One region of the Burkholderia arboris genome, then DNA from elsewhere that is predicted to be linked to it. Evidence: predicted binding sites of a transcription regulator. Region 1 holds the regulator's gene; each other region holds the start of a gene.

Region 1 (10,610 bases):
GTTTCGACCTGCGCGAGCCGCTCGGGATCGAGATCGGCGCGCTGCGCATAGTGCGACAGCGAATAGACGGCTTCCTGCAACTGGATCTCGGCCGGTTCGAGCGACGCGAGCGCATCGCTGAGCGAGGTGTCGTAGTCGGCCAGGCTGCGCAGCTTCGACACGATCGCGCCGAGTTGCGGGAGCATCGCGTCGTCGGATTCGGACAGCGCGTTGAGCGCGCCGCGCACGCCTTCGATCAGGTTCGCCGAATGCGACAACCGCTTGTGTTCGTTGCTGACTTCGTCCCATTCGCCGGGCTGCGGCGAGAGCTTGTCAAGCTCGGCGAGCTGCCACGCGAGCTTTTCGCGTTCGAGCTGCAACTCGCGCTCGTGCGCTTTCGCGGCGTCGATCGCCTGCGTCGCGTCGCGCCACACGCGCCATGCGCGTGCGACGTTCGCCGCATCGGCGACGAGCCCCGCGTGCGTGTCGAACAGTTCGCGCTGCGCGTCGGGCCGCATCAGCAACTGGTGCGCGTGCTGGCCGTGGATGTCGACGAGCATCTCGCCGAGTTCGCGCAGCTGTGCGAGCGTCGCGCTGGTGCCGTTGATGAACGCGCGCGAACGGCCATTCGCGTCGATCACGCGGCGCAGCATCACGGTGTCCTCGGCGTCGAACGCGTGTTCGTCGAGCCAGCGCGCGACGCGGTCGTGCGGCGTGAATTCGGCCGTGATGTCGGCGCGGCCGCAGCCGGTACGCACGACGCTCGCGTCGGAACGTTCGCCGAGCGCGAGGGCAAGGGCGTCGATCAGGATCGATTTCCCGGCGCCGGTTTCGCCGGAAAAGACGGAAAAGCCGCTGTCGAATTCGAGATCGAGCGCGGCCACGATGACGAAGTCGCGGATCGAGAGGTGGCGGAGCATGATGTAGGGCGGAGCGGCGTCAGGACGCCTTGTCGTCTTCGTTCGAGGCGTGTTCGTTCCAGTGCAGCTTCTTGCGCAGCGTCGTGTAGTAGCTGTAGCCGACCGGGTGCAGGAACGGCACCGTGTGCTTCGAGCGGCGCACCTCGATCGTGTCGTTCAGTTCGAGCGACGTGAACGACTGCATGTCGAAGTTCACGTTGACGTCGCGCCCGCCGACGATCTGGATCGCGATTTTCGAATCGTCGGGCAGCACGATCGGCCGGTTCGACAGCGCATGCGGCGCGATCGGCACGAGCACGATGCCCGCCAGCTGCGGGTGAAGAATCGGGCCGGCCGACGACAGCGCGTAGGCGGTCGAGCCGGTCGGCGTCGCGACGATCAGGCCGTCCGAACGCTGGTTGTACATGTACCGGCCGTCGACCGACGCGCGCAGCTCGACCATCCCGGAGAAGCCGCTGCGGTTCACGACGACGTCGTTGAACGCGATTGCGTGGTAGATCGGTTCGCCGTCGCGCATGATCCGCGCCTCGAGCAGCGCGCGCTCCTCGCGCTCGAACTTGCCGGCCAGCATCACGGGAACGAGCGCGTGCATGTCGGCCGCGGCGATGTCCGTGATGAAGCCGAGCCGCCCGTGGTTGATCCCGATCAGCGGTGTCCGGTACGGCGCAAGCTGGCGGCCGATGCCGAGCATCGTGCCGTCGCCGCCGAGCACCACCGCCACATCCGCTCGCGCCCCGATTTCGGCCGGGGTGAGCGCCGGGTAGCCGGTGATGCCGATTTCGCGCGCGGTATCGCCTTCGAACACGACCTCGAAGCCGAGCTTCGCGATGCTGGCAGCCAGCGTGGCGAGCGGCTCGGCGATGACGGGCGTGTTGCTCCGGCCGACGAGCGCGACAGTATTGAACTGATTACCGGTTTTCATGCCGGCATTACACCATAGCTCGTTGACGAAAAGAACCGGCTGTGCGCCGAAGGGGCCGGATCGGGCCGGCCCGCGCAACGGAGGGAGACGCCACTCGCCGCGGTCGCGCGGTTGCGCTAAAATTTTCCACCATGCTAGATCCTCGCGCACGAACCCTCCTGAAAACCCTGATCGAACGGTATATCGCCGACGGTCAGCCAGTCGGATCGCGCACGTTGTCCCGTTATTCCGGGCTCGAGCTGAGCCCGGCGACGATCCGCAACGTGATGTCCGACCTGGAGGAGCTCGGCCTCGTGTCGAGCCCGCACACGTCGGCCGGCCGCGTGCCGACGCCGCGCGGCTACCGGCTGTTCGTCGACACGATGCTGACGGTCGAGGCGCCGATCGACGCCGAAGCCGTCGCGCGGCAGGTGCAGAACACGCTGCAGGCCGGCGAGCCGCAGCAGCGGGTGGTCGCGGCCGCCGCGAGCGTGCTGTCGAACCTGTCGCAGTTCGCGGGCGTCGTGCTGACGCCGCGCCGCAGCCACGTGTTCAAGCAGATCGAGTTCATGCGCCTGTCCGACAAGCGCATCCTGCTGATCATCGTCACGCCCGAGGGCGACGTGCAGAACCGGATGCTCGCGACGCCGCGCGACTATTCGCCGTCGCAGCTGACCGAGGCGTCCAATTACATCAACGCGCATTTCGCCGGCCTGTCGTTCGACGAGGTGCGCCGCCGCCTGCGCGACGAGATCGACCAGCTGCGCGGCGACATGACCACGCTGATGCACGCGGCCGTGACGGCCAGTACCGAGGTGCCCGACACCGAGGACACCGTGCTGATTTCCGGCGAGCGCAACCTGCTCGAAGTGGCGGATCTGTCGTCCGACATGGCGCGGCTGCGCAAGCTGTTCGACGTGTTCGACCAAAAGACGGGCCTCCTGCAACTGCTCGACGTGTCGAGCCACGCCCAGGGCGTGCAGATCTTCATCGGCGGCGAATCGACGCTCGTGCCGATCGAGGAAATGAGCGTCGTCACCGCGCCTTACGAGGTGAACGGGCAGATCGTCGGCACGCTCGGCGTGATCGGCCCGACCCGCATGGCGTACAACCGCGTGATCCCGATCGTCGACATCACCGCGCGCCTGCTGTCGCTCACGCTGAGCCAGCAATAGGCTGCAATCGGCAGCCTGATCCCGCCCCGTCATCGTGTCGCAATGCCGCCCGCGCCGACAGTCGGCCGAACGGCACGGGGCGGCCCGCTATAATTGAGAGCCGTCCGGTCCCGTGCCCCGAGCACGTTCTTGCCCATGCGTTTCGATCTTGAGCCGCCTTCGAGCATCGCGGCTGCCCATCGCATCGGTGTGCTGCTGATCAATCTCGGCACGCCCGACGCGCCCACGCCGCGTGCGGTGCGGCGCTACCTCGCCGAATTCCTGTCGGATCCGCGCGTCGTCGAGATTCCGCAGGCCGTCTGGCAGGTGCTGCTGCGCACGCTGATCCTGCCGCTGCGCGGCCGCGCGTCCGCGAAGAAATACGCGGCCGTCTGGATGCCCGAGGGCTCGCCGCTGCGCGTGTACACCGAGCGCCAGACCGACAGCGTGCGGCACCTGCTCACGTCGAACGGCTATCACGTGACGGTCGACTACGCGATGCGCTACGGCAGCCCCAGCATTTCGCACGCACTCGCGCAGTTCAAGCGCGCGGGCGTCGAGCGCGTGCTGCTGATGCCGATGTATCCGCAATACTCGGCGTCGACCACGGCCACCGCCTTCGATGCCGCCTTCGACGCGCTCGCGCGCATGCGCAACCAGCCGGAAGTGCGCACGGTACGGCATTACGCCGACCATCCGGCCTATATCCATGCGCTGGCCGAGCAGGTGCGCCAGTACTGGGCGCAGCACGGCCGCCCCGATTTCGCGGCCGGCGACAAGCTCGTGCTGAGTTTCCACGGCGTGCCGAAGCGCACGCTCGACCTCGGCGACCCGTATCACGACCAGTGCCAGCAGACGGGCGCGTTGCTGATGGCCGCGCTCGGGCTGTCGACGACCGAATGCCGCGTGACGTTCCAGTCGCGCTTCGGCAAGGCCGAATGGCTGCAGCCGTACACCGCGCCGACGCTGCGCGAGTTCGGCGAGGCCGGCGTGCGGCGGGCCGACGTGTTCTGTCCTGGTTTCACGGCCGATTGCCTGGAGACGATCGAGGAGATCGGCATGGAAGTGCGCGACGCGTTCCTCGCCGGCGGCGGCAAGACGTTCCACCGCATTCCGTGCCTGAACGGCGCGCCCGCGTGGATCGGCGCGGTCGGCGAGATCGTCGCCGAGAATCTGCAGGGCTGGCCGGTCAAGGCCGCGCAGCCCGAAACGGTGAACTGAGATGAAACGACCCCCACGCTCACTTTGCTCGCTGCCCCCCGAGGGGACGGTCAGCCTCCTTGGGGCGGCCCGGCGGAGGCTGACATGAACTACCAGATTTCCACGGATCCCGGCGCAAAGCTGCGCATCGACAAATGGCTATGGGCGGCCCGCTTCTTCAAGACGCGCTCGCTCGCGACCGATGCGGTCGACAAGGGGCACGTGAAGATCGGCGGCGCGGCGGTCAAGCCGGCGAAGGACGTGCGGGTGGGCGACGAGGTCGAGATTGCGATCGACGGCATCGTCTGGCACATTGCCGTGCTGGGCGTGTGCGACGTGCGCGGGCCTGCGAGCGTCGCGCAGGCGCTTTACGCGGAAACGGAAGCAGGGCGGGCCGCGCGGCTCGCCGAACTGGAGCGGCGCCGCACGTATCGCGAGCCGGCGGCCGAACTGCACGGCCGGCCGACGAAGCGCGACCGGCGCATCATCGACAGATTTTCGGGTGGGCGCTGAACATCTGGTCGAATGTCGCCCGCGCGCTGCCGTATTCGGTCGTGCGGTCGGTAACGGCTCCGGACAGGCAGATGGTGGTGGTGCCGGCAATGAGTACCAGCGCGACCACCGATATCGCAAAGGTCAGTTTCACGGTACTCCCCTCGGGCTCAAGGGTGAAAACGGCGCCAGGTGGATGTCAGGCGGCGGTCAGCTAGGGGTAAACACGCTTTTCCGACGCTTGACTGGAGTGTAGTGCAGCGGGCCTGTGCCAAGCTAGTACTTGCCAGGTAAGCGTTGTTACAGCCGGTTTCGCCCGATCTGGTGGACTGTGCGGGCCACGCCCCGCCGGGCGGCGCGGTTGTTTCGCGGCATTGGCGAATGCCGGCGAATAACCCTCTTGAAATCGCAGTTTTCGCCCTTATTTGCACCAACAATGTGCGGTTCCGCCGGGTATACGGTCCGGCGGTTGCCGATTTGGCTTCAACCTCTAATCGACTTTCAGCGACATGGAAAACACGCAAGAGAACCCGGCTACCCAATCGGCCGAAGACATCGGCAGCGAGAAGCAGGCGGCGCAAGGCGCCGCTCCCGCCGCCGAAGCAGCCGACGCGGCGCTCGCGGAGGCTCAAGCCAAGGTCGCCGAGCTGCAGGAGAGCTACCTGCGGGCGAAGGCCGAGACCGAGAACGTCCGCCGCCGCGCGCAGGACGACGTGTCGAAGGCGCACAAGTTCGCGATCGAGAGCTTCGCGGAACACCTGCTGCCGGTGCTGGACAGCCTGGAAGCGGCCGTCAGCGACACGTCCGGCGACATCGCGAAGGTCCGCGAAGGCGTCGAGCTGACGCTGCGCCAGCTGACGAGCGCGCTCGAGAAGGGCCGCGTCGTCGCGCTCAACCCGGTCGGCGAGAAGTTCGATCCGCATCAGCACCAGGCGATTTCGATGGTGCCGGCCGACCAGGAGCCGAACACCGTCGTCACCGTGCTGCAAAAGGGCTATACGATCGCCGACCGCGTGCTGCGTCCGGCGCTCGTCACCGTCGCCCAGCCGAAGTAAGGCTGCCGGGATGGTGCCCGCCGGCGTCGATCCGGCCGCGTTCGACGCGTTCGACATGCAGGCGCTCGACGCTGGCACGTTCGACGCGGCCATCGGCGGCGCGGGCGACGCGCTGGCGGTGGTGTTCTTCTGGGGCGTCGACTGCTTCAACTGCGAGATCGCGAAGAAGGCGATGCTCGCCCAGCCCGACGCGATCCGCGCGCTGGATCTGAAGTGGTTCCATTGCAACGTGTACGAACACCATCAGCTGGGGCGCCGCTTCGGGCTGCACGGCGTGCCGACGTGGTTCTTCTTCCACCGCGGCAAGCGGCTGGGCCGCGCGACGGGCTGGCATGGCCTCGCGCAGTTCCAGGCGGCCGTGTCGGCGGCGCGGGCGAAGGTCGCGGCGGCGGCCGGCGATCCGCCGGGCGGCGATCCGCTGGCCGGCGGCGATTGAAAAAATTTAATATCCGCATCGCTCGTCGGGTCTTGAAAACGGACCGGACGGACGCATTTCGGGAACAGAGTTGAATTCTGGCGTGCGAAACCGCCCAAAAGCGCGGGGTTTCGTGCAGCAAACAAGCATTTCTGGAGATTAGGAAAAATGGGAAAGATCATCGGTATTGACCTCGGCACCACGAACTCGTGCGTCGCCATCATGGAAGGCAACCAGGTCAAGGTCATCGAGAACTCGGAAGGCACGCGCACCACGCCGTCGATCATCGCCTACATGGACGACAACGAAGTGCTCGTCGGCGCGCCGGCCAAGCGTCAGTCGGTGACCAACCCGAAGAACACGCTGTTCGCGGTGAAGCGCCTGATCGGCCGCCGCTTCGAAGAGAAGGAAGTCCAGAAGGACATCGGCCTGATGCCGTACACCATCGTCAAGGCCGACAACGGCGACGCATGGGTTGAAGCGCACGGCGAAAAGCTCGCGCCGCCGCAGGTTTCGGCGGAAGTGCTGCGCAAGATGAAGAAGACGGCCGAAGACTACCTCGGCGAGCCGGTCACGGAAGCCGTGATCACGGTGCCGGCGTACTTCAACGACAGCCAGCGCCAGGCGACCAAGGACGCCGGCCGCATCGCAGGCCTCGAAGTCAAGCGGATCATCAACGAGCCGACCGCAGCCGCGCTCGCGTTCGGTCTCGACAAGGTCGAGAAGGGCGATCGAAAGATCGCCGTGTATGACCTCGGCGGCGGTACGTTCGACGTGTCGATCATCGAGATCGCGGACGTCGACGGCGAAATGCAGTTCGAAGTGCTGTCGACCAACGGCGACACGTTCCTCGGCGGCGAAGACTTCGACCAGCGCATCATCGATTACATCATCGGCGAGTTCAAGAAGGAGCAGGGCGTCGACCTGTCGAAGGACGTGCTCGCGCTGCAGCGCCTGAAGGAAGCCGCTGAAAAGGCGAAGATCGAGCTGTCGTCGAGCCAGCAGACCGAAATCAACCTGCCGTACATCACGGCGGACGCGTCGGGCCCGAAGCACTTGAACCTGAAGATCACCCGCGCGAAGCTGGAAGCGCTGGTGGAAGACCTCGTCGAGCGCACGATCGAACCGTGCCGCATCGCGATCAAGGACGCCGGCGTCAAGGTGTCGGACATCGACGACGTGATCCTGGTCGGCGGCCAGACGCGCATGCCGAAGGTGCTGGAAAAGGTGAAGGAGTTCTTCGGCAAGGATCCGCGCCGTGACGTGAACCCGGACGAAGCCGTCGCAGTCGGCGCGGCGATCCAGGGCCAGGTCCTGTCGGGCGACCGCAAGGACGTGCTGCTGCTCGACGTGACCCCGCTGTCGCTCGGTATCGAGACGCTCGGCGGCGTGATGACGAAGATGATCAGCAAGAACACGACGATCCCGACGAAGCACGCACAGGTGTACTCGACGGCCGACGACAACCAGGGCGCCGTGACGATCAAGGTGTTCCAGGGCGAGCGCGAAATGGCAGCGGGCAACAAGCTGCTCGGCGAGTTCAACCTCGAAGGCATCCCGCCCGCACCGCGTGGCGTGCCGCAGATCGAAGTGACCTTCGACATCGACGCGAACGGCATCCTGCACGTCGGCGCGAAGGACAAGGCGACCGGCAAGGAAAACAAGATCACGATCAAGGCGAACTCGGGCCTGTCCGAAGCTGAAATCGACCAGATGATCAAGGACGCGGAAGCGAACGCAGCGGAAGACCACAAGCTGCGCGAGCTGGCCGATTCGCGCAACCAGGGCGATGCACTGGTCCACAGCACGAAGAAGGCGCTGTCCGAGTACGGCGACAAGCTGGACGCGGGCGAGAAGGAAGCGATCGAAGCGTCGCTGAAGTCGCTCGAGGAAGTGCTGAAGGACACGTCGGCCGACAAGGCGGCGATCGACGCGAAGGTCGAGGAACTCGGCAAGGTGTCGCAGAAGCTCGGCGAGAAGATGTACGCCGACATGCAGGCCCAGCAGGCAGGTGCGGCTGGCGCGGCCGGTGCAGCGGAAGGCGCGGCCCACGCGGGTGGCGCACAGCAGGCTGCCGACGACGTCGTCGACGCCGAGTTCAAGGAAGTGAAGAAGGACTAAGCCGGGTTGCAATGGCACCGCACGCCGCGCGTGGAAACGCGCGCGGCGCGACTGACCAGCGGCTGAAAAGCGGTCTGTCTTTCCTTCCGGATGGCCGGATCGACTCCACGCCTGGCGGGCTTCGCGGCCCTCCGGGCACATTTGTTTTTTGGCGGGTGCTGCGCGAGCCGTCCGCGGACGGCGCAGCGCCAGACGAGTCGAGAGACTTTACTGCAGGCGAAAGGAGCCGCCGCGTGCGCGATGCGTGGCGGCACAGTGAATCGATATGGCGAAACGGGATTACTACGAGGTTCTGGGCGTCGCGAAGAATGCGAGCGACGACGAAATCAAGAAGGCATATCGCAAGCTTGCGATGAAGTATCACCCTGACCGCAATCCGGACAACAAGGATGCGGAAGAGCATTTCAAAGAGGTGAAGGAAGCCTATGAAATGCTGTCGGATGGTCAGAAGCGGGCCGCGTACGACCAGTACGGCCACGCGGGCGTCGATCCGAACATGGGCGGTGCGGGTGCACAGGGCTTCGGCGGCTTCGCGGATGCGTTCGGCGACATCTTCGGCGACATCTTCGGTCAGGCTGCGGGCGGCGCCGCGCGCGGCGGCCGTGGCGGCCCGCAGGTGTACCGCGGCGCCGACCTGCGCTACAGCATGGAAATCACGCTCGAGCAAGCTGCGCACGGCTACGACACGCAGATCCGCGTGCCGAGCTGGGTATCGTGCGAGGTGTGCCACGGGTCGGGCGCGAAGCCCGGCACGAAGCCGGAAACCTGCCCGACCTGTCATGGCCAGGGCACGGTGCGCATGTCGCAGGGCTTCTTCAGCATCCAGCAGACCTGCCCGAAGTGTCATGGCACGGGCACCTACATTCCCGAGCCGTGCGTGCATTGCCACGGGTCGGGCAAGGTGAAGGAAACCAAGACGCTCGAAGTGAAGATCCCGGCCGGGATCGACGACGGGATGCGGATCCGCTCGGCCGGCAACGGCGAGCCGGGCATCAACGGCGGGCCGCCGGGCGACCTGTACGTCGAGATCCACATCAAGCCGCACTCGGTGTTCGAGCGCGACGGCGACGATCTTCACTGCCAGATGCCGATCCCGTTCACGACCGCCGCGCTCGGCGGCGAGATCGAAGTGCCGACGCTGGCCGGCCGTGCATCGTTCCCGGTGCCGGAAGGCACGCAGTCGGGCAAGACGTTCCGCCTGCGCGGCAAGGGCATCAAGGGGCTGCGTTCGAGCATCGCGGGCGATCTGTACGTGCACGTGCAGGTCGAGACGCCCGTGAAACTGACCGACAACCAGCGCGACCTGCTCAAGCAGTTCGAGAAATCGCTGGCCGAGGGCGGCGCGCGTCACAGCCCGCAGAGCAAGAGCTGGTTTGACCGTGTGAAGAGCTTCTTCGAGTAAAGCATGACTGAAGGCAACGAGAGCGCGTCGTTCGCGCTCTTGGACGATTGCGACTCGACCGCGTCCGCGCGGTCGAGTCGTTTGTATTCGGGCTTCGTGCACGAACGCGTGTGCACGGACCCGGCGCAGCTCGACGAAATCGATGCGGCGGTCGCGCAGGACCTGCGCGACGGGCTGCACGCGGTCGTCGTCGGCGATTACGAATTCGGACGCAACCTGCAACGAGCGCAGCCGGGCCATGCCCCGCTGCGCTTTTTGCTGTATGCGCATTGCGAGCGCCTGTCGCGCGACGAAGTCGACGCGTGGCTTGCGCAGCAGGACGGCGGCGGCGCGCCGTCGATCGCGGGTGTCGCGCATGTCGCGAAAAGTGTATCGCGCGACGCGTTCGACGCGGCGATCGCCGCGGTGCACGACGCGTTGCGCGCGGGCGATTCGTACCAGGTCAACTACACGTACCGGCTGAATTTCGACGTATTCGGCACGCCGCTCGCGCTGTACCGGCGGCTGCGCGCGCGCCAGCCCGTGCGGTACGGCGCGCTGATCGCGCTGCCCGGCGGCGCGTGGGTCGTGTCGTGTTCGCCGGAACTGTTCGTCGAGAAGCACGGCGACGTGCTGCGCGCGCGGCCGATGAAGGGCACCGCGCCGCGGTCGGCCGATCCGCGCGACGACGCGGCAGCTGCCGCGTTCCTCGCGAACGATCCGAAGAACCGCGCGGAAAACGTGATGATCGTCGACCTGCTGCGCAACGACGTGTCGCGGATCGCGCGAACCGGCACCGTCAAGGTGCCGGCGCTGTTCTCCGTCGAACCGTATGCGTCGGTGTGGCAGATGACGTCGACGGTCGAGGCCGGCTGGCGCGATGGCACGACGTTCGCGCAGATGCTGCGCGCGCTGTTTCCATGTGGGTCGATCACGGGCGCGCCGAAGTACCAGACGATGCAGCTGATCGATGCGATCGAGTCGACGCCGCG
Region 2 (10,610 bases), 1.1 Mb from region 1:
GGGCCGAGGCGCGCGTACTTGAACATCAGCTTGATCTCGATGACGAACAGCGCCGTATAGAACAGGATGAAGCCCGCGAGGCTCAGGTACAGGTCGCTCGGCTGCAGGCTCGACGCGGACAGGTGCGTCGGCAGCACGCCGGCGATCGTCCACGGCTGGCGGCCGAGCTCGGCGACGATCCAGCCGAATTCGATCGCGATCCACGGCAGCGGGATCGCCCACACCGCATAGCGCAGGAACCAGCGGCGGTTGTCCTGCAGCAGTTCGCGGCGCGCGCAGAACCAGAACGCGGCGATGAACGTCGCGACGAACAGGAAGCCGAGGGCCACCATGATCCGGAACGAGAAGAACACGGGCGCGACCGGCGGGATCGTCTTCTTCGCGGCGGCCTTGATCTGCTCGGGCGTCGCATCGACCACGTTCGGCGTGAACTGCTTGAGCATCAGCCCGTAGCCGAGATACTGCTTGTGCTGGTCGAACAGCGCGCGGGTCGCGTCGCTCGTGTCGCCCTGCTTGATCTTCTGCAGCGCGCCGTACGCGACCATCCCGCTCTGGATGTGCTCCTCGCTGTGCTTCGCGAGCTCGCGCAGGCCGATCACCGGTTCGTCGATCGAGCGCGTCGCGATCAGGCCGAGCGCGTACGGGATCTTGATCGCGTAGTCGGTGCGCTGTGCTTCCTGGTTCGGAATGCCGATCAGCGTGAACGATGCTGGCGCCGGCTGCGTTTCCCATTCGGATTCGATCGCGGCGAGCTTCATCTTCTGCACTTCGCCGGTCGTATAGCCCGATTCGTCGCCGAGCACGATCACGCACAGCGTCGCTGCGAGGCCGAAGCCGGCCGCGACCGCGAACGAGCGCAGCGCGAAGTCGACGTCGCGCTTCTTCAGCAGGTACCACGACGACACGCCGAGCACGAACATCGCCGCCGACACGTAGCCGGCCGACACCGTGTGCACGAACTTCACCTGCGCGACCGGGTTGAACAGCACGTCGAACAGGCTCGTCATCTCCATGCGCATCGTCTGGTAGTTGAACTCGGCGCCGACCGGGTTGTTCATCCAGCCGTTCGCGACGAGGATCCACAGCGCGGACAGGTTCGAGCCCAGCGCGACGAGGAACGTGACCATCAGGTGCTTGACCTTCGACAGGCGGTTCCAGCCGAAGAAGAACAGGCCGACGAATGTCGATTCGAGGAAGAACGCCATCAGGCCTTCGACCGCGAGCGGCACGCCGAAGATGTCGCCGACATAGTGCGAGTAGTACGACCAGTTCGTACCGAACTGGAATTCGAGCGTGATGCCGGTGGTCACGCCCATCGCGAAGTTGATGCCGAACAGCTTGCCCCAGAACTGGGTCATGTCCTTGTAGACCTGTTTGCCGGTCATCACGTAGACGGCTTCCATGATGACGAGCAGCCAGGACAGGCCGAGCGTCAACGGCACAAACAGGAAATGGTAGAGCGCCGTGATGCCGAACTGCAGACGTGACAGATCGACGACTTCGCTACTTATCATGGTGGTCTCCCTCGGTGGATGCAGGCGCCGGCACCGAGAGCAGCTTCTCGGCGACGGCGGCAGGCGGAAGCGACATGTGCTCGGCCTGCGGATGATTGAAGAATGCGTATTTGAGCGACATCAGGAGGATCAGCTTGACGATCAGCACCAGGGTGATGTCGCGGGCGAGGGTCGGTCCGTGTGCCCACGCGGCGATGCGCGCGCGCCAGCCGATCGTGCGGGCCGGCCGCGGGGGAGACGGCGGCGCAGGCTCTTTATTGATCGAGATCAAGGCGATTATCCTGAATCGATTTAGGTCGGATTTGGGGCGACTTTACGTCGGATTTATGACGGCCGTGAAGCTGTTTTAATCCTTTTGCGCCGGACATGCCAATTTTAAAAGGACGGCTTTCCGATGCCGAGTGCTGCGCTGCGGCAGACCGTCGCGAAACGCGGGGCAAAAGTTGAGGCAGATCAAGGTTATGCGGAAGGGGCCCGGAAACGGCCTGATACCCGACGAATCAGGTCAAATTAATCGGCAGTGAAACGGACGAAGAAACGGACGAAGAAACGGACGAAGAAACGGACGAAGAAACGGGCGGAGAAATGCGCGCTGAAGCGCACGCAGAAGCGTGTGCAAGCACGCGAAAAAGACGGGCGAAAAAAAACCGCTGCCGGTCGGGCAGCGGTTTTCGATGAGGCGCTCTAAATCGCCGTGGATTTACGCGTATTCGGCGAGGGCAGTGCGCATCTTTTTCATTGCGCTCGCTTCGATCTGGCGGATACGTTCCGCGGACACGCCGAATTCGGCCGCGAGATCGTGCAGCGTCGAGCCGCCCGAGCCGTCGTCGTCGACGTGCAGCCAGCGTGCCTCGATGATGCGGCGGCTGCGGGCGTCGAGCGCCTCGAGTGCCTGCGCGATGCCGTCCGTCTGCAGCGAGTCGCGCTGACGCGCGGCGAGCACGGCGGTCGGCTCGTTGTGCGAGTCGGCCAGGTAGGCGATCGGCGCGTACGACTCCTCGCCGTCTTCCACCTGCCCTTCGAGCGCGATGTCGCCGCCCGACAGGCGCGTTTCCATCTCGGTCACGTCTTCGCGCTTGACGTTGAGTTCCTGCGCGAGGCCGTCGATTTCCTCGGGCGTCATCGCCTGCATGGACTTCTTGTGGCTGCGCAGGTTGAAGAACAGCTTGCGCTGCGCCTTCGTCGTCGCGACCTTCACCATGCGCCAGTTGCGCAGGATGTACTCGTGGATCTCGGCCTTGATCCAGTGGATCGCATACGACACGAGACGCACGTTCTGCGCCGGATCGAAGCGCTTCACGGCCTTCATCAGGCCGATGTTGCCTTCCTGGATCAGGTCGCCGTGCGGCAGGCCGTAGCCGAGATAGTTGCGCGCGATCGACACGACCAGACGCAGGTGCGACAGCACGAGGCGGCGCGCCGAGTCGAGGTTGTTGCCTTCGCGGAATTCGGTTGCGTACTGGCGTTCCTCTTCGGCGGTCAGCAGCGGGATGCGGTTGACGGCCTGGATATACGCGTCGATGTTGCCGAGCTGGCCGGGCAACATCGATTGGGCTGCGAGCGCCAGCGAGCCTGCCGATTCGGCCTTGGCCGGCGTCGGGCTCAGGGTATTCGGGAGGGTCAGGGCGTTGCTCACTAAAAAACTCCTTTGGAATCAGGGACAAACCCCCGGTCTCGAATGAGATTCCGTGGGCCATCTTAGCACTCCCGCAAGACGAGTGCTAATTCCTTAGAGCGGGCGGGGGCATCCGAGTTCCCGGTTTTTCTATCGATCAAGTGGAGTCGATAGTCTAATCTGCGACAGGAGGCGCGACGCGAAGTTCCGTAAGCCGTTGTTTCTGATGACAATCAGTAGACGATTTCGATTTTTGTCGTTTTGGAAGGAAGCCATTTCGCTTCGTGATGCCGATCCGAAAAGTCCTTTACCATAACATTCAGTTCGCTCGGGCCAAGCCGTTGCGGCAGGCTCCATTCAACCCAAAAAGTTGGAGTGTCAGATGAACAATAAGAAGAATCGCCGGCCCCGCAGCCGGCTTGCGCTGCATGCATTGTTGGCAGCGTCACTTCTGGGCGGATCGGGTGCGACGTTTGCGGATCGATGGGGGATCCAGGCGGGCGGCGGGTTTTCGGATCGTCGCGGGATCGACAAGGGCGATCTCGGCGTCGTGTGGGATCCGGGCTGGAACTGGTGGCAGGTCGGCGGCTGGCACTTCGCGTTTGTCGTCGAAGGGCACGTCGGGTACTGGCACACGGGCGGCAACGTCCACAGCAGCATCGGCGAATTCGGCGTGACGCCGATGTTCCGCTTCATCAGGAGCGCGGGGGAGATTCGCCCGTTCATCGAGGCCGGCGGTGGTGTGCGGCTTCTGACACACCCGACGATCTCGAACAATTTTTCGCTGTCGACCGCGTTCCAGTTCGCACCGACTGCGGGCGTCGGCGTGCAGTTCGGCCAACGGCAACAGTATCAGGTCGGCTACCGTTTTGAACATGTGTCTAACGCGGGTATCAAAGAGCCGAATCCTGGTATAAATTTCCACCAGTTCTACGTGCAGTACAACTTCTGATCCGTACGCCCGCGCACGGCGGGCGCGTTGCCGAGGAGTCAGGCGATGGCGAAGGTGATCGATGCGATCCGCGCGCTCGAGCGCGATCGGTTCCGGGCGATGGTGGACGGGGACGGCGAGGCGCTCGACGCGCTATTGTCGGACAAGGTGTTCTTCGTCCACACCAATGGCAAACGCGAAACCAAGCAGCAGTTCATCGACGCCATCGTCGCCGGCCGCCGCCGCTATCGCCAGATCGAAATCCAGTCTCAGGACGTGTTGCCCGTCGGCGACGAAACCTGCGTCGTCACGGGGCGCGCGTTGATCGAGATGGAAACGAACAACGGCGGTCTGGTCTTCCCGATTGCCTATACCTCCGTCCACACGCACGAGCAGGGCCGCTGGAGCCTGTTCGCGTGGCAGGCGACGCGGTGCGCGACCGAGACATGAGCGCGCATCGCGCTCCTTTTCATGTTCCCGAATCGAGCGGCCTTGTGGGCCGCTTTTTGCTGGCCCGTGCGGCGCGGATTGCGCGGCGCACGGGCGGTCACGCACCGCTCGCTGGCATGTCACCCTGAGTCGAAGCCCGGCGGTCACGCCGCCACGCGGCGGTCCGTGCAGTGCCAGGCCGAACGGTTGATCGCGCTGACGACCGCGTCGAGCGCGGCGCTCGCCGCATCGGCATGCAGGCCGACACCGTGCCGCAGCGGCGCATCGCCGACCCGGCAGCCGACCGATACCGCGATCCGGCCGTCCGTCGTGCGGGCGTGTTCGCACGACGCGACGTCGATCGCGGCGCCGGCGGCCGCTGCAAATGCCGCGGCGAAACGTCGCACCGCGTCCTCGGGCGTCGCATCGGCGGCGGGCGCCGCTGCCGCGATCTCGCGGTTCTGCCAGCGTGCGCTGCTGCCGTGCCGTGCGGCCGGGCCGTCGGTCTCGAAGAATTCGCGTGCGAACAGCGCGCAGATCGCGTCGCCCGTCACTTCCTCGCCCGATGCGTCGGCGAGCGTCTGCACTGCATGGCTGAATTCGATCTGCACGCGGCGCGTCGGCGTGAAGCCCATTCCGCGTTCGAGCAGGAACGTTGCGCCGCCCTTGCCGGACTGGCTGTTCACGCGGATCACCGCGTCGTAGCTGCGGCCGAGGTCGGCCGGGTCGATCGGCAGGTACGGCACTTCCCAGGCCGCGTCGGGGCGCTGCTGCGCGAAGCCCTTGCGGATCGCATCCTGGTGCGAGCCCGAGAACGCGGTGAACACGAGGTCGCCCGCGTACGGGTGGCGCGGATGCACGGGAATCTGATTGCAGCGCTCGACGACGCGGCGCACCGCGTCGATGTCGGAGAAGTCGAGGCCCGGGTCGATGCCCTGCGTGTAGAGGTTCAGCGCGAGCGTGACGAGATCGACGTTGCCGGTGCGCTCGCCGTTGCCGAACAGGCAGCCCTCGATGCGGTCGGCGCCCGCGAGCAGCGCGAGTTCGGCTGCCGCGACCGCGGTGCCGCGGTCGTTGTGCGGATGCACGGACAGCACGATGCTGTCGCGATACGCGAGGTTACGGTCCATCCATTCGATCTGGTCGGCGAACACGTTCGGGCTCGCGGCTTCGACGGTGGCCGGCAGGTTGACGATCATCTTGTGGTCGCGGGTCGGGCGCCACGTCTGCGCGACCGCGTCGCAGATCTCGCGTGCGAACGTCAGCTCGGTCATGCTGAAGGTTTCCGGCGAGTACTGGAAGGTCCACTGCGTATCGGGGCGCGCGGCCGCGTGTTCCTTGACGATGCGCGTGCCGTCGATCGCGAGCGCCTTCACGTCGTTCTTCGACATCCCGAACACGATGCGGCGGAACGACGGGCAGACCGCGTTGTACAGGTGCACGATCGCGCGCGGCACGCCTTCGAGCGCGTCGAACGTGCGGGCGATCAGGTCTTCGCGCGACTGCACGAGCACCTCGATCGTCACGTCGTCCGGAATCCGCTTGTCGTCGATCAGCTTGCGGACGAAATCGAAGTCGGTTTGCGACGCCGACGGAAAACCGACTTCGATCTCCTTGAACCCGATCGCAACCAGCATCTCGAAGAACTCCAGCTTCTGCTCGATGCTCATCGGCTCGATCAGCGACTGGTTGCCGTCGCGCAGGTCGGTGCTCATCCACACGGGCGCACGCTCGATGGTGCGGGACGGCCAGCGGCGGCCATTGAGGCGGACGGGCTCGAACGGACGGTATTTGTCTTGCGGATTGCGCTGCATCTTCTGGACCTCGGGTCTCAAGTCGCGAGCGAAGACGGGCGGCATGGGCGACGGTTGGCGCTGCCTCGCACCGCCGCGCACAATGGCGCCGCAGATGCGGATGATCTTCGCGAATCGGCCGACGGATAGACGGACGAATGCTGACGACTTCGGTTGTAAAAACTGCGAGAGGGGTACTGCGAGGAACTGCTGGGAGGGACCGTGCGGACAGCACACGGCGCTACGACAGCCTTAGGCTAGTCGTAGCGATAGCGGCCGCGCTAGGCGGCCGGAGGTAATTCGGAGGGTGTTCGGAAAGGAACGCATGGCGACCACTCTATGCCAGGATGCGGCAGTGTGTCAAATGGTCGGGATAAAGGGGCGGGTCGCCGGCCGTGCCGTCAGCGCGCGATACGGGCGATCTGCACGATCGTCGCGACCTGCCGCGAAACCGTGTCCGGCACCGGCACCTCGCCGCGCAGCACGGCGTCCGTCCACGCGGCCGTGGTCGCCGCATCGCGCGATTCGGGCAGCGCGACGGGCGGCGCATCGGTCGACGAACGTTCGGCCTCGATCAGCGTGTCGCACACGCCGTCGTGCAGCCAGTCGACCTGCACCTGGCGCCGCGTGTCGGCGACGGCTTCGCCCTCGGTGCCGCGCGCGAGCAGCGCGCCGCCGAGCGCGGCGTCCGGATGATCGCGGAACAGCTGCGCGAGGCTGTCACGGTACGGCGGATGCGTGTAGTTGACGAGCCGCAGCCCGGCCGGCGCGAACGGCTGCAGGATCTTCACGAGCGTGTGCGTCGAATTGCGTACGCCGAGTACGCTGCGCATCGACAGCAGGTGTGCAAGGCGCGGCGCCAGGACTTCGATCGGTGCGAACGCGACGCGGCGCTCGGCGAGCATGTCTTCGATCGCATCGTGCGACGTCGACGGCGCGAGCGACAGTGCCGAGAAAATTTCCGCGCTCGTCACGCGGCCCGGATCGCGCTCCACACCGTGCACGAGCACCGGCACGCCTTCACGCGCGAGCAGCAGCGCGAGCAGCGGCACGAGGTTCGGCTGCTTGCGCGCACCGTTGTAGCTCGGGATCGCCACCGGGCGGAATGCCGCGTCCTGCACATGCACGGGCTCGAACGATGCCTGCGCGGCGGCGAGCATCGCGGCCAGTTCGTCGGCGGATTCGCCCTTCAGCCGATAGGCGATCAGGATCGCGCCCAGTTCGACGTCCGACACGCGTGCGTCGAGCATTGCGCGATAGAGCTCGAACGTGTCCTCGGCGGACAGCGCGCGCGCGCCGTGCGGGCCGCGGCCGATTTCCTTGATGAAGCGGGCGCACGGGAACGGAGCGGTGGCGGGATCGTGGGAAGCGGTCATCGGGGCGTGGGGCGGGCGGCCGGCATCGGGCCGCGCGGTGAGCGGTGAGGAATGCCCCGAGTATCGCACGGGCGCAGGCGCGCATCGTGCCGCGCTACACTCTGGGTCCCGGCGGTGCGCGCGCCGGCTGCGCCGCGCCCGTGCCGTTGCCGGCCGAATACGACTACGAGAGACATCCCATGAAGCTCTACAGCTATTTCCGCAGTTCCGCGTCGTACCGCGTGCGGATTGCCCTGAACCTGAAGCGGCTGCCGTTCGACTATGTCCCCGTGCACATGCTGCGCGACGGCGGCGAGCAGCTGAAGGACGCGTACCGCGCACTGAACCCGGATGCGGTCGTGCCGACGCTGATCGACGACGACGCGACGCTGCAGCAGTCGCTCGCGATCATCGAGTATCTCGAGGAAACCCATCCCGAGCCCGCGCTGCTGCCGAAGGAGCCGGTCGATCGCGCGTACGTGCGCGCGGTCGCCCTGCAGATCGCGTGCGAAATCCATCCGCTCAACAACCTGCGCGTGCTGAAGTACCTGAAGCACACGCTGAAGGTGCCCGAGGAGGCGAAGAACGCGTGGTACCGGCACTGGATCGAGGCCGGCTTCGAAACGCTCGAGTCGCGTCTCGCGAACGATCCGCGCACCGGCAAGCTGGTTTTCGGCGACACGCCGACGCTCGCCGACGTGTGCCTCGTGCCGCAGGTGTTCAACGCGAACCGCTTCTCGATCGATACCACGCGCTTTCCGACGATCCAGCGGATCGTCGATCATGCCGCGACGCTCGACGCGTTCAAGGCCGCCGAGCCGGGCGTGCAGCCCGACGCGGAGTGAGCGCGGCGCACCCGCTGCGAGCATGAGCGCGCACGCATGAAAAAGGGCGCCCGAAGGCGCCCCGTGCGATGCGTGCCGACGAGGTTCAGCCGAGCAACGCGTCCGCGAATTCCACCGCGCTGAACGGCTGCAGATCCTCGACCTTTTCGCCGACGCCGATGAAGTAGACGGGCACCGGTCGTTGCCGCGCGATCGCGGCGAGGATCCCGCCCTTCGCGGTGCCGTCGAGCTTCGTGACGATCAGGCCGGTGAGGCCGAGCGCGTCGTCGAATGCCTTCACCTGCGTGAGTGCGTTCTGGCCGGTGTTCGCGTCGATCACCAGCAGCACTTCGTGCGGCGCGCCGTCGTGCGCCTTCGAGATCACGCGCTTCACCTTCTTCAGCTCTTCCATCAGGTGAATCTGCGTCGGCAGGCGGCCGGCCGTGTCGGCCATCATCACGTCGATCTTGCGCGCGCGCGCGGCGCTGACCGCGTCGAAGATCACCGCGGCCGGATCGCCGCTTTCCTGCTGCACGACCGTCACGTTGTTGCGCTCGCCCCAGACCGAGAGCTGCTCGCGTGCGGCCGCGCGGAACGTGTCGCCCGCGGCCAGCAGCACCGACTGGTCGAAGCTCTGCAGATGCTTCGCGAGCTTGCCGATGCTGGTCGTCTTGCCCGCGCCGTTCACGCCGGTGATCATCATCACGAGCGGCTGCGCGCGGCCGAGCATCAGCGATTTCTCGAGCGGCGTCAGCAGCTCGACGAGCAGGTCATGCAGCGCGTCCTTCACCTGCTGCGGGTCGGTCAGCCGGGCCGTGCGCACCTTTTCGCGCAGCGCGCCGAGCAGGTACTCGGTCGCATCGACGCCCGCGTCGGACATCAGCAGCGCGGTTTCGAGCTCCTCGTACAGATCCTCGTCGATCTTCGTGTTGACGAACACGCCGGTGATGCTCGAGCCCGTCTTCGCGAGCCCCGTTTTCAGGCGCGCGAGCCAGGACTTCTTCGCCGACGCGTCCTGCAGCGGCGGCGGGACGATCTCGACCGTCTCGACGACTTCGTCGCGGCCGTCGTTGGTCGGCGTGACCGTCACGACGACGGCCGGCGCGGCCGGTTGCACGGGCGCTTGCGGCACATCGGCCGCGGGCGCCGCATCGCGCGCAGGCGCGGCATCGGACGGCTCGTCCGCTTGCTGCGCGTCGGCCGATTGCGATTCCGCCGGATCGGGCTCCTGCGATTTCTTGAATCGTTTGAAGAAACTGAACATGGTCTGACGTCGGGAAGAGGGCAGGCCCGCCGGGAGGGGCGGGGCGCCGGACGGGCCGTTCTGCGTTCGCGCGGGCGCGGCGCACGGCGGCCGAAACCGTGCATTTTATCAGTGCGGCGTGGCGCTCGCGTCAGTGCGCGTTGCCGCTGTGGTAACGTGCGCCTGTTTGGCGGTGCGCCCCTGTGCGTACCCGGTCCCTCCGTCGTCGATATTCCGTATGTCCCGTTCCTCTTCCGGCCGCCCGGCGGCCCCTCCTGCCCGCGGCAAGCCGCACACGATCCGCATCATCGGCGGTGACTGGAAGCGCACGCCGCTCGCGGTGCTCGATCTCGACGGCCTGCGGCCAACGCCCGATCGCGTGCGCGAGACGCTGTTCAACTGGCTCGGCCAGGATCTCGAAGGCCGCCGCTGCCTCGACCTGTTCGCGGGCACCGGCGCGCTCGGTTTCGAGGCCGCGTCGCGCGGCGCGGCGAGCGTCGTGATGGTCGAGCGCCACCCGCGCGCCGCACAGCAGCTGCGGGCGATCAAGGACAAGCTCGGCGCCCGCTCGGTCGAAGTCGCCGAAGCCGATGCGCTGCGGCTCGCGGCCGGGCTCACGCCCGGTGCGTTCGACGTCGTGTTTCTCGATCCGCCGTTCGGCGAACCGGCCGTGCTCGATCGCGCGGTCGCGCTGGCGGCGCCGCTCGTCGCGGCGGGCGGCGCGCTGTACGTCGAAACGGGGGCGGAACTCGACCCGGCCGCGCACGAGGCGCTCGCCGGCTGGCAAGTGGAGAAGCACGGCAAGGCGGGTGCGGTTCACTATCATTTGCTGCGGCGCGAAAATGATGAATAATGCGCGTTCCATACGAGGCGGCGCGCCGCAAAGGCGACGCATGCCCATCCCGG
Region 3 (10,610 bases), on a different replicon from region 1:
GCGAGCGGAAGCAAGGTGTTGAGGGTGGTCGACATGGCGTGAGCGGCGGCGCGGGCGGACGGACTTTCATCTTACCCGAGCGCGGTAACGGCCACGCATACGGTCGATCCCAAGAAAAAACGCGCGACGACTTCCGTCGCCACGCGTTTCATGTTCCAGCAGGACCGCACGCACGCCGGCGAACCGGCGCGCACCGTCCATCATCAGAAATCGAACCCCGGCCCGCCCGCACCCGGGCCGCCGGGCCCGGCAACCGGCGCCGCATCCTTCGGCGCTTCGAACACGGTCGCGTCGGTCGTCAGCAGCAGCCCCGCGACCGACGCCGCGTTCTGCAGTGCCGTGCGCGTCACCTTGGTCGGATCGAGCACGCCCGATTCGACGAGGTCGCCGTACTCGCCCGTCTGCGCGTTGTAGCCGAAGTTGCCCGCGCCTTCCGCGACCTTCGCGACGACGACGCTCGCTTCCTCGCCCGCATTCGTGACGATCTGGCGCAGCGGTTCCTCCAGCGCGCGCAGCACGATCTTGATGCCGGCGTCCTGATCGGCGTTCACACCTTTCAGTTCGCGGATGGCCTGCCGCACGCGGATCAGCGCGACGCCGCCGCCCGGCACGATGCCTTCCTCGACGGCCGCGCGCGTCGCGTGCAGCGCGTCGTCGACGCGATCCTTCTTCTCCTTCACTTCGATCTCGGTCGCACCGCCGACCTTGATCACCGCGACGCCGCCCGCGAGTTTCGCGACGCGTTCCTGCAGCTTTTCACGATCGTAATCCGATGTCGCTTCGTCGATCTGCACGCGGATCTGCTTCACGCGCGCTTCGATGTTCTTCGCATCGCCGGCGCCGTCGATCACGGTCGTGTTTTCCTTGCCGACCTCGATGCGCTTCGCCTGGCCAAGTTCGGCGAGCGTCGCCTTCTCGAGCGTCAGGCCCGTTTCCTCGGCGATCACCTGCCCGCCGGTGAGGATCGCGATGTCTTCGAGCAACGCCTTGCGGCGATCGCCGAAGCCCGGCGCCTTGACCGCGACGGTCTTCAGGATCCCGCGGATGTTGTTCACGACGAGCGTCGCGAGCGCTTCGCCTTCGACGTCTTCGGCGATGATCAGCAGCGGGCGGCCCGACTTCGCGACCTGTTCGAGCACCGGCAGCAGGTCGCGGATGTTCGAGATCTTCTTGTCGTGCAGCAGGATGTACGGGCTTTCGATCTCGGCGATCTGCTTGTCGGGATTGTTGATGAAGTACGGCGACAGGTAGCCGCGATCGAATTGCAGCCCCTCGACGACGTCGAGCTCGTCGGCGAGCGACTTGCCGTCCTCGACGGTGATCACGCCTTCCTTGCCGACGCGGTCGATCGCTTCGGCGATACGCTGGCCGATCGATTCCTCGCCGTTCGCGGAGATCGTGGCGACCTGCGCGATCTCCTTGCTCGTGGTGGTCGGCTTGCTGATCTTCTTCAGCTCGTCGACGGCCGCGGCAACGGCCTTGTCGATGCCGCGCTTCAGGTCGAGCGGGTTGAGCCCGGCCGCCACGTATTTCTGGCCTTCGCGGACGATTGCCTGTGCGAGTACGGTGGCCGTCGTCGTGCCGTCGCCGGCGGCGTCGCTGGTGCGCGACGCGACTTCCTTCACGAGCTGCGCGCCGATGTTCTGCAGTTTGTCCGCGAGTTCGATTTCCTTCGCGACCGACACGCCGTCCTTCGTGACGATGGGTGCGCCGAAGCTGCGTTCGAGCACGACGTTACGGCCTTTCGGCCCGAGCGTGACCTTCACCGCGTTCGCGAGGATGTTCACGCCTTCGGTCAGCTTCGACCGTGCGATGTCGCTGAAAATGATTTCCTTGGCTGCCATGATTGCGCTCCGTTATTGATTGACGACCGCGACGATGTCTTCCTCGCGCAGCACGAGAAACTCGTGGCCGTCCACTTTGACGGCCTGGCCTGCGTATTTGCCGAACAGCACGCGCTCGCCGACCTGCAGGTCGGGCACGATGCGCTGGCCGTCCGCATCCTTGCGGCCCGGGCCGACGGCGATCACTTCACCCTGGTCGGGCTTTTCGGCGGCGCTGTCGGGGATCACGATGCCCGATGCGGTGGTGGTTTCCTGGTCGAGTCGCTTCACGATCACGCGGTCGTGCAAGGGGCGTAGGCTCATCTTTTCGTCCTGTGCTGATCTGTCGAATTTGGCTGGCACTCTTTAACAGAGAGTGCTGACGAGTATAAAAATGCGCGGCGGCGCGATCCAATAACGGATTTGCACAAGCATTCGCGCCGTCGTGCAAAGCACCGGGAACCGGCTATTGCGACACGGCCTGCTGCGCGACCGGCGAGCAGACCGGGTGAATCGTCTCGCCGGCCAGCACGCGCTTCACGAACGGAATCGAATCGGCGAGCGATGCGTTGACGGTGCCGTTGTGCTCGCGGCCCGCATACAGGTGCGCCTCGACGGTCGTACCGGCCGCGCACGCATCCTTCGCGAGCGCGAGTTCGAGCGGCGCCAGCCCGTCGTCCGCGCCCGCGCCGATGAAAACGGGCGTGGAGATCTTCAGCGTCGGGGACGTCAGGTAGTCGTCCCACCATGCCTGCAGCCGTGCATCGCCGCCCGGTTTCACGGTGTTCGCGTGCGTGAGGTGTGCGAGTGCCGCGTCATCCTCGAGCGATGCGAGGCAGCCGATGCGCGCCTGTTCGAGGATCGGCAGCGCGCGCTCGGTCAGTACTTCATCGGCGCGCAGCGACGGGTCGATCTGCTGCGCGGACAGCACCGAATAGAACTGGTACGCGAGCGTCGGATCGACCCGCTCGGGATCGCGCCGGTATGCGGTGTCGAACTTCGGCAGCGACGCGAGCGTGGCGCGCGATGCGTTGTAGATCGTCCCGGTCGCGACGGTCGCGCGGATCGCGAGTTCGGGCGCATAGACGGGCGCGTAGCCAGCCGCTGCGAACACGGCCGAACCGCCTTGCGACTGGCCGACGAGCACGACATCGTTCGCGAGGCCCGGCACGCCGCCGAGCACCGCGCGCACGCTGTCGAGCAGCGTGTAGCTGTTCGAACGGTTGTTGAGCTGCGGATTCGGGCCGGGCGTGCCGAGCCCCTGGTAGTCGGTCGCGACCACCGCGAATCCTTGCTGAAGCCACGCATTCAGGTAGCGCACGTCGCGATACGAGCGGCCGAACCACGACGGCGCGCAGATGTCGGCCATCCCGAACGTGCCGTGCGCCCACGCGACAATCGGCCAGCCGCCGGCCGGCGGCGTGCCGCGCGGCACGAACAGCGCGCCCGACACGGCAATCGGCGTATGGCCGCCGACGCCGTCGGTCGATGCATACAGGATGCGCAGTTGCCGGGCGGCGCTCGCGAGCCCGAGCGCCGCGGGCAGCGGTTCGGAACGCAGCAGCGCGCCGGGCGTGGCCGGAATGTCGCGATCCCATGTGTAGAACGCGGACACGCGGCCGTCGCCTTGCAACGGATCGGGCACGGGAACATGGCCGGGAGACGCTGCGAGTGAAACGACGGAAGGCAAGGCGAGCGCCGATACGAGCAGCGTGCGTGCGGCGAGGCCGCGCAGGGGAAGAAGCGTCATGGTCGGATGAAGGTCGGTGAGATCGGATGCACCGTGCAGGGCCGGCGCGGGTCGACCACGATGCAAGTTTTGAACCAGCGGGCTCGTTGCGCATACTGCGCGCGGTATCACGGGCGCGCGATCCATACCGGGACGAGCGCGCACGCGTGTCGGCTGCGCGTCGAGCAGCAATCCCGGCCGCCACGTTGTTGCTCTTGCAACAGACACATGCACACAGACTGCACGGCGCGAGTCGCGCATCGCGTGCCCGCGCCGCACCGGCCGGTTTGCGGCGAGCGTTTGCCCGGCTGGCACGATTGCTGCTGATCCGGTGCCGTGCGTTGCGGTGTCGCGACGCAAGCTCATCCGTCCACCGATCAAGGAACCCGTCCTCATGTCCGTCACCCAAGCCATCGACAGCGGCGAACTCGTGGCATTCGTCGAGCGCGCCACGCGCGAATTCACGCAGGCCGCGCGCGTGCTGAAGGAAACGCGCACGCTATCCGCAACCAACACGTTCCAGGCGTTCCAGCGCGTGCCCGGCACGGAGCTCGTCGTTGCGCTGTCGGCGCCGAGCCCGTGGGCCGCGTCGCAGGAGATCCAGCCCGTCGTCGTGACGCTCGACGGCGACGTGCTGCATGGCGACGCGCGCGCGGGCGGCAACGGCCCGCGCTACGCGGGCGTGTTCCGCGAGGCGCCGGAAGTCGACGTCGTGATTCACGTGCATGGCCCGTACCTCGGCGCGTGGGCGAGCGCGCATCGTCCGCTGCCGATCCGCTATGCACCGGCCGCCCGCTACACGCGGGCCCGCGAGATTCCGGTCTATGTCGACCGCCGCCCCGGCGAGCCGCGCTTCATCGTCGACACGATCCGGCGCGATCCCGACGTGCCGGCGATCATCGAGGCGAACGGCGGCGCGACGTTCTGGGGCAAGTCGATCCTCGACGTGTCGAAGTACATCCTGATCCTCGAGGAAGCCGCGTATTTCCAGGCGCTCGCGGAACCGCTCGGCGGCTCGCTCGACTTCGGGCCGGGTGCGCTCGAACAGCAATGGAAGATGACCGGCCTCGCATGATGCCGTGCGGCGGCCGGCGCAATCCGGCCGCCGTCATACCGATAGCTCGATGAATTGGTTCGTGGCCGGCGCGCGTCTTGCTATCGTCGAACCTTCCCCGTTCAACACGCCGGTCGTGCCATGGCCATCTTCAGCTTGCCGGACCCGACTTCGCACGCGATCACGATCCGCGCGAAGGCACTGACGTTCGACGATCCCAAATCGCGGGTGCTGCTCGAACGCATCCAGCTCGTCGCGCCGAGCGATGCGACGGTGCTCGTCACTGGAGAAAGCGGCACCGGCAAGGAGCTGATTGCGCGTCTCGTGCATTCGCTGAGCGAGCGCCATGACGGCCCGTTCGTCGCGGTCAACTGCGGCGCGTTCTCCGAGACGCTGATCGAGAGCGAGCTGTTCGGGCACGAGCGCGGCGCGTTTACCGGTGCGATCAACAGCCAGCCCGGCTGGTTCGAATCCGCGAATCGCGGCACGCTTTTTCTCGATGAAGTGGGCGACCTGCCGCTGTCCGCGCAGGTCAAGCTGCTGCGCGTGCTGCAGGAGCGCGAAGTGACGCCGGTCGGCTCGCGCAAGACCGTGAAGATCGACGTGCGGCTCGTCGCGGCGACCAACGTGAACCTCGAAGCCGCGGTGCGCGCGGGCAATTTCCGCGAGGACCTGTACTACCGGCTCAACGTCGTGAAACTGAGCCTGCTGCCGCTGCGCGAGCGGCCCGGCGACATCGCACCGCTGATCGAGCATTTCATCGACACCTATGCGAAACGGCTGCGCGTGACCGCGCCGACGCTGACCGACGCCGCGCGCGCGCGGCTGCACGCGCACGCGTGGCCCGGCAACATTCGCGAACTCGAGAACGTGATCCACCACGCGGTGCTGATCTGCGCGGGTGGCGCGATCGACGTCGGCGACCTGCAGTTCTCGGCGCTGTCGCTCGCGCCCGACACGGCCGACGCACCGGGCGCGGCTGCCGCACCGGCGCGCCGCGCACGCGACGTCGCCGAAGCGACCGAGGCGCTCCGTCACGCGGTGATCGAGCTGCTGGATCTCGGCACGCCGTCGCTGTGGCAGCACATCGAGGACACCGTCTACCGCAGCGTGTTCGACTACAGCGATCATAACCAGCTGCGCATGTCGCGCCTGCTCGACCAGTCGCGCAACATCGTGCGCGCACGGCTCGCGCAGCTCGGCATCCTGAAGCCGCGCGACGCGGGCGACGCCGACGCACGGCTGCGCCGTCAGGCGTGATCGCGCCAGCGCAGCGCGCGCTGCGCGATCCGCTCGCATAACGCACTCATCCCGACGGCCAGCGCCGTCACACCCAAGACACAAACCAGCAGCACGTCGGCGCGCGCGCCGGCCTGCGCGTTCTGCATCAGGCTGCCGACCCCGGCTCCCGTGTTGAACAGCAGTTCGCTGCTGGTCGCGGTGATCCACGCGAACGGCACGGCTTGCAGCACGCCGGCGAACAGGTCGGGCAGCGCGCCCGGGATCAGCACGTCGCGCCACAGGCCGATGCGCGTCAGCCGGTACGATTGCGCAAGCTCGACATAGCGCGGATCGACGCGGCGCAGCCCGTCGAAGCTGGCGGTGGTCATCGGGTAGAACGCGGCAAGCGCAATGATGAACACCTTCGCGAATTCGCCGGTGCCGGCCCACAGGCTCAGCAGCGGAATCAACCCGAGCAGCGGCACGTAGCGCAGCGCCTGGAACGCCGGCTCGGCGAGCTTGCGCACAAGGGGCGAACGCGCCATCGCCGCACCGAACAGGAGCCCGAATGCGACGCCGAACCCGAGCCCGAGCGTCGTGCGGCGCAGGCTCGCGCCGAGATCGGTCGCGAGTTCGCCGCTGCGGGCGAGTTCGACGAGCGCCGCGCCGGCCTGCTGCAGCGGCACGAATGCGTATTGATGGGCCGCGTCGCCGGACGACGCGACTTGCCATGCGGCAACCAGCAAGGCCGGCACGACAAGGCCGCGGGCGCGACGGCGCAGCGGGGCGAACGAGAAAGCGCGAGTAGCGAAGGTCATGCCGAAGCGTATCCAGTCAGGGTCAGCGCAAGGGTGTCTGCCAGCGCAACGCGTAGCGCTGCACGAGCGCGATCGATCGGTCGAGCGCGAAGCCGATCAGCCCGATCACCGCGACGTCGACGAGCACGACGTCGAGCCGCAGCATCTGCCGCGCAAGTTCCATCATCTGGCCGATCCCGCTGTCGGCGCTGAGCAGCTCGACCGCGACGAGCGCGAGCCACGCGCGCGCGAGCGCGATCCGCACGCCCGTCAGCAGCGGCGGCAACGCGGCCGGCAGCAGTACGTCGCGCAACAGGGCGAAGCGGCCGAGCCCGTAGTGACGCGCCATCTCGACGAGATCGCGCGGCGCGTCGTGCACGCCCGTGTACGCGGCCAGCGCGACCGGGAAGAACACGGCCTTGCCGACGACGACGAGCTTCAGCGGCTCGTCGACGCCGATCAACAGGATCAGCAGCGGAATCAGCGTGAGCGTCGGCACCTGGCGCAGCAGGTCGAACGTCGGTCGCAGATAGTCGGAGAACAACCGGCTGCGCGCGAGCAGGATGCCGAACGCGGCGCCGCCGGTTGCGCCGATCGCGAAACCGAGCACGAGGCGATGCAGCGTGATCAGCAGGTTGTCGCGCAACTCGCCGGTGTCGAGCAGCGTGCGCAGCGTCGCCGCGAGGCGCTCCGGCGGCACGACGAGCTGCGGCGGAAACCAGCGCTGCGCGCTCGCGAGCCACCACAGCGCGGCGCATGCGACGGGCGTGATCCACCACAGCGCGTGCTCGCCGAGCCGCGCGATGCCGGGCAGGCGGATCGCGCGCAAGCCGTCCGGTGCGAGGGCACGCGTCGGCATCAGCGGCTCGCGACGCGCGCGGCGTCGGCGCGCCAATAGCCGTCGAGGCCGAGCTGCTTGAGCGCGGTCGACACGAAAGCCGGCGCGAGCAGTGCGTTCACGTCGACCGGTGTGGACGTCAGGCCGGCCTGGCGGCTGTATGCGACGACGTCGCGGTAGTGGCCGGTCAACGCCGGCGTGAAGAGCGGTGTCCATTGCTCCTTCCACGGCGTCGATTCGTCCGCGTATTCGCGTCGCACGACGCTTTCGGGCTGACCCGATGCGCTCAGGATCTTCACGTACGCGTCGCGGTTCTGCGGTTGCGAGATCCAGTGCGCGGCGCGCACGTAGGCGGTCGCGACGAGCTGCGTGATGTCGGGGTAGCGCCGCACGAAATCGTCGGACGCCCACAGTTCCGCGCGCATTTTCCAGTCGTCGGGCGCGGTCTTGGTCGACCAGATGATCTTGCCGACCTGCTTGTCGACCAGCGAATACGCGTCGGACAGCGTGAAGAAGCCGTCGACGCGGCCGGCCGCGACGGCCGCCGCGCCGGCCTGCGGATCGAGGTTGTAGATCCTGAAGTCGGACAGCTTCAGCCCGTTCTCCGCGAGCAGCTTGCTGAACGTGACTTCCCACGGCCGGCCGCGATTGAGCGCGATGCGCTTGCCCTTCAGGTCGACGATCGATTTCGCGGTCGAGCCGGCCGGCACGACGAGATACGTATTGCTGCCGACGCCGCCCGGCACGATCAGGCGCGTGTGCGTACCCGACGCGTTGACGACGACCGACGGCAGGTCGCCGTAGCCCGCGAAATCGATGCTGCCGTTCGTGAATGCCTCGTTGACGAGCGTGCCGACCGCGGCGGTCGACACGGGCACCCATTGCAGCGTCACGTGCCGCGCGGCGAGCGCTTTCTCGAGCGACTTGTCGGCGTCGATCAGTGCGGACGCGCCCGCGTACTGCGTCTTGCCGCCGCTCGAATATGCGACGACGGCGATACGTACGACCTTCGGTGCACCGTCCGCATGCGCGGCCGGTGCCGCGAGCGATGCGACGGCCAGCGGCAGCGCGGCGAGCAGCGCGCGCAGCGGGCGGCCCAGCGAGGCGAGTGAGAGCGTGTGTTTCATGATGGTCCCGGACAGTGAACGATAAAGGGGCTCACGCGCGTTTCTGCAGCGACAGCCGCAGCACGTCGGCGAGCGGCCGCGGGTCGATCCAGTCGGCGACGTCGAAGTCGGCCTCCAGGAAGCCGTGGTCGTGCAGGAACGTCTTGAACTCGTCGAGCGCGGTGACCGATGCGTCGTCGAGATTGACGCCGAGGTGGCGGTGCAGCTGGTTGCCGTACGCGGCGCGCACCCAGTCGATCGACGACGCGGTTTCGCCGGCCACGTAGTGCGCGGTTTCGTCGGGATGCGTGCTCGCCCATTCGCCGGCGGCGACCACGAGCTTCAGGAAGCCGGCGACGATGTCCGGATGGTTCGCGAGCACGTCCGCGTTCACGGTCAGCGGGCGCGGCGTGCCGTTGTTGTTGCGGATCGAACGCTCCGGATGGAAGCCGATGTCGATCACGACGTGCGCGCCGATCAGCTGCGCGATCTCGAGGCCCGTCGAGCCCTTCACGTAGATCGCATCGACTTCGCCGCGCAGCAGCGCACCGGCTTCGGCCGCATACAGCGCGCGGCTCGAGAAGCCGTGCGGCGACGCGAACAGGTCCGCCGCGCGCGCGGGGCCGACGGCCTGCAGCGTGCGTGCGCGCACGTCGACGCACTCGACGTCGCGCGTGGTCAGTCCGTCGAGGCTCAGTGCGTTGACGAAGCCGCGCAGCGCCGATGCGCGAAAGATGTCGATGCGGTCGTCGGGGCGGCTCGGGATCGCGATCCGGCGTCCGCGCAACGCCTTCACGGAGCGGATGCCGGAGTCGGGCCGCGCGAGGATCAATTGCGATTCGTCGACCCACGACAGCCCGATCACGCGCGTGTTCGCGTCGTTCGAGCGCGCCCACATCGCCGGGATGCTGCCGCCCTGGCGGAACGATTGCGCGAGCGTGTGATCGCTGATCGACGACACGTCGTGCCGCGTGGCGCCGCGCGGCGAGCGGATCGCGACGCCGTCGGCCGACGTCTCGCCGTTGAGCCAGCCGAGATGCACGGCGATGCCGAGCGGCGTCGGCACGGGCGATCGGGCGTACCAGAACGTCTGCTGCCTGTCCGATGACGAATCGGGCCTGTCTGTCATGTGTGAGATTCCCCTGTCTGGGTAAGCATGGTCGATGCGCGGTGTCGCACGCGCGGGCCGTTCCACGTTGCAAGTTCCGGGCCAGTGAGCGGAAACGGCCGTGCGGCACGCGGCGCGGGCATCGCGTGCGTGGCATGGCGCAACGGCCGGTGCATCGCTTGTTGCGTGAGCAACAGTCGCGTCGGGTGCTGTTGCGCGCGCAGCACCGGTGCGGCACGTGCAGCAGCACGGCAACGGTTCGCGTTCGTGATGTCGGCAACGTCCGGCGGGGGGGCGTCGATCGCCGTCGACGCCCGGCCCGCAAGGCGTCGCGCGTGCTGGCAGGCGGCCCGGCCCGGGTGGCGGCGAGCGCGTTGGCACACCGCGTGCTTTACAGCACTGCATACGCGCGGCACGCCGGTGCCGCATGCAATCCGAACGGGCCGACAAGGAGAATCCCGATGGCTGTTGAATTTCTGTGGCGCCTGCCGATGCACGGCGACGGCCGGCGCGCACACGATCTGCATACGCGCGGCGAATGGAACCGCCAGCGCGCATCGCGCGTCGCGCCCAAAGTCGACGACGACGATTTCGGCTACATCGACTATCTGTCGCAGGTCGCCCGCGCGGCCGACATCGCCGGCTTCCACGGCGCGCTGATTCCGATCTTCCGTTTCACCGAGGAGCCGTGGGTCGTCGCGGCCGCGCTGGCCCGCGAGACGCGCCGGCTGCGGCTCCTGATCGCGTTGCAGCCGCATTTCGTGCATCCCGTCTATGCGGCGCAGATGGCGGCGAGCCTGCAGCGGATCAGCCGCGGCCGCGTCGAGTGGAACGTCGTCACGGGCGGCGGCGGCCCCGACCAGCGCGCGTACGGCGACTTCATCGATCACGACAGCCGCTATGCGCGCACCGACGAATTCCTCGACGTCGTGAA

What was found. Region 1 encodes HrcA, which represses chaperone genes, less so after heat shock. Its sites were predicted from a motif close to TTAGCACTCNNNNNNNNNGAGTGCTAA; they were not measured.
Region 2: the regulator HrcA is predicted to act here: its motif matches at 3,213-3,239, upstream of rpoH (RNA polymerase sigma factor RpoH).
Region 3: the regulator HrcA is predicted to act here: its motif matches at 2,180-2,206, upstream of OHZ10_RS21320 (co-chaperone GroES).

The regions. Positions count from the first base shown of each region.
Region 1 is NZ_CP109821.1:746,560-757,169, forward strand. Features, by position in the region: gene recN (DNA repair protein RecN) at 1-899, opposite strand, end outside; gene OHZ10_RS03560 (NAD kinase) at 919-1,821, opposite strand; gene hrcA (heat-inducible transcriptional repressor HrcA) at 1,953-2,975, shown strand; gene hemH (ferrochelatase) at 3,111-4,175, shown strand; gene OHZ10_RS03575 (RNA-binding S4 domain-containing protein) at 4,260-4,667, shown strand; gene OHZ10_RS03580 (hypothetical protein) at 4,639-4,800, opposite strand; gene grpE (nucleotide exchange factor GrpE) at 5,156-5,701, shown strand; gene OHZ10_RS03590 (thioredoxin family protein) at 5,712-6,137, shown strand; gene dnaK (molecular chaperone DnaK) at 6,285-8,237, shown strand; gene dnaJ (molecular chaperone DnaJ) at 8,503-9,639, shown strand; gene OHZ10_RS03605 (bifunctional anthranilate synthase component I family protein/class IV aminotransferase) at 9,643-10,610, shown strand, end outside.
Region 2 is NZ_CP109821.1:3,248,272-3,258,881, reverse strand. Features, by position in the region: gene OHZ10_RS15310 (cytochrome ubiquinol oxidase subunit I) at 1-1,514, opposite strand, end outside; gene cydP (cytochrome oxidase putative small subunit CydP) at 1,504-1,785, opposite strand; gene rpoH (RNA polymerase sigma factor RpoH) at 2,215-3,150, opposite strand; gene OHZ10_RS15295 (acyloxyacyl hydrolase) at 3,512-4,081, shown strand; gene OHZ10_RS15290 (nuclear transport factor 2 family protein) at 4,127-4,510, shown strand; gene leuA (2-isopropylmalate synthase) at 4,654-6,303, opposite strand; gene ybiB (DNA-binding protein YbiB) at 6,684-7,658, opposite strand; gene maiA (maleylacetoacetate isomerase) at 7,838-8,482, shown strand; gene ftsY (signal recognition particle-docking protein FtsY) at 8,568-9,725, opposite strand; gene rsmD (16S rRNA (guanine(966)-N(2))-methyltransferase RsmD) at 9,943-10,557, shown strand.
Region 3 is NZ_CP109822.1:886,854-897,463, forward strand. Features, by position in the region: gene OHZ10_RS21310 (LysE family translocator) at 1-35, opposite strand, end outside; gene groL (chaperonin GroEL) at 204-1,844, opposite strand; gene OHZ10_RS21320 (co-chaperone GroES) at 1,857-2,147, opposite strand; gene OHZ10_RS21325 (lipase family protein) at 2,290-3,573, opposite strand; gene OHZ10_RS21330 (class II aldolase/adducin family protein) at 3,947-4,627, shown strand; gene OHZ10_RS21335 (sigma-54 interaction domain-containing protein) at 4,748-5,866, shown strand; gene OHZ10_RS21340 (ABC transporter permease) at 5,857-6,645, opposite strand; gene OHZ10_RS21345 (ABC transporter permease) at 6,668-7,483, opposite strand; gene OHZ10_RS21350 (PhnD/SsuA/transferrin family substrate-binding protein) at 7,483-8,589, opposite strand; gene OHZ10_RS21355 (ABC transporter substrate-binding protein) at 8,621-9,697, opposite strand; gene OHZ10_RS21360 (LLM class flavin-dependent oxidoreductase) at 10,138-10,610, shown strand, end outside.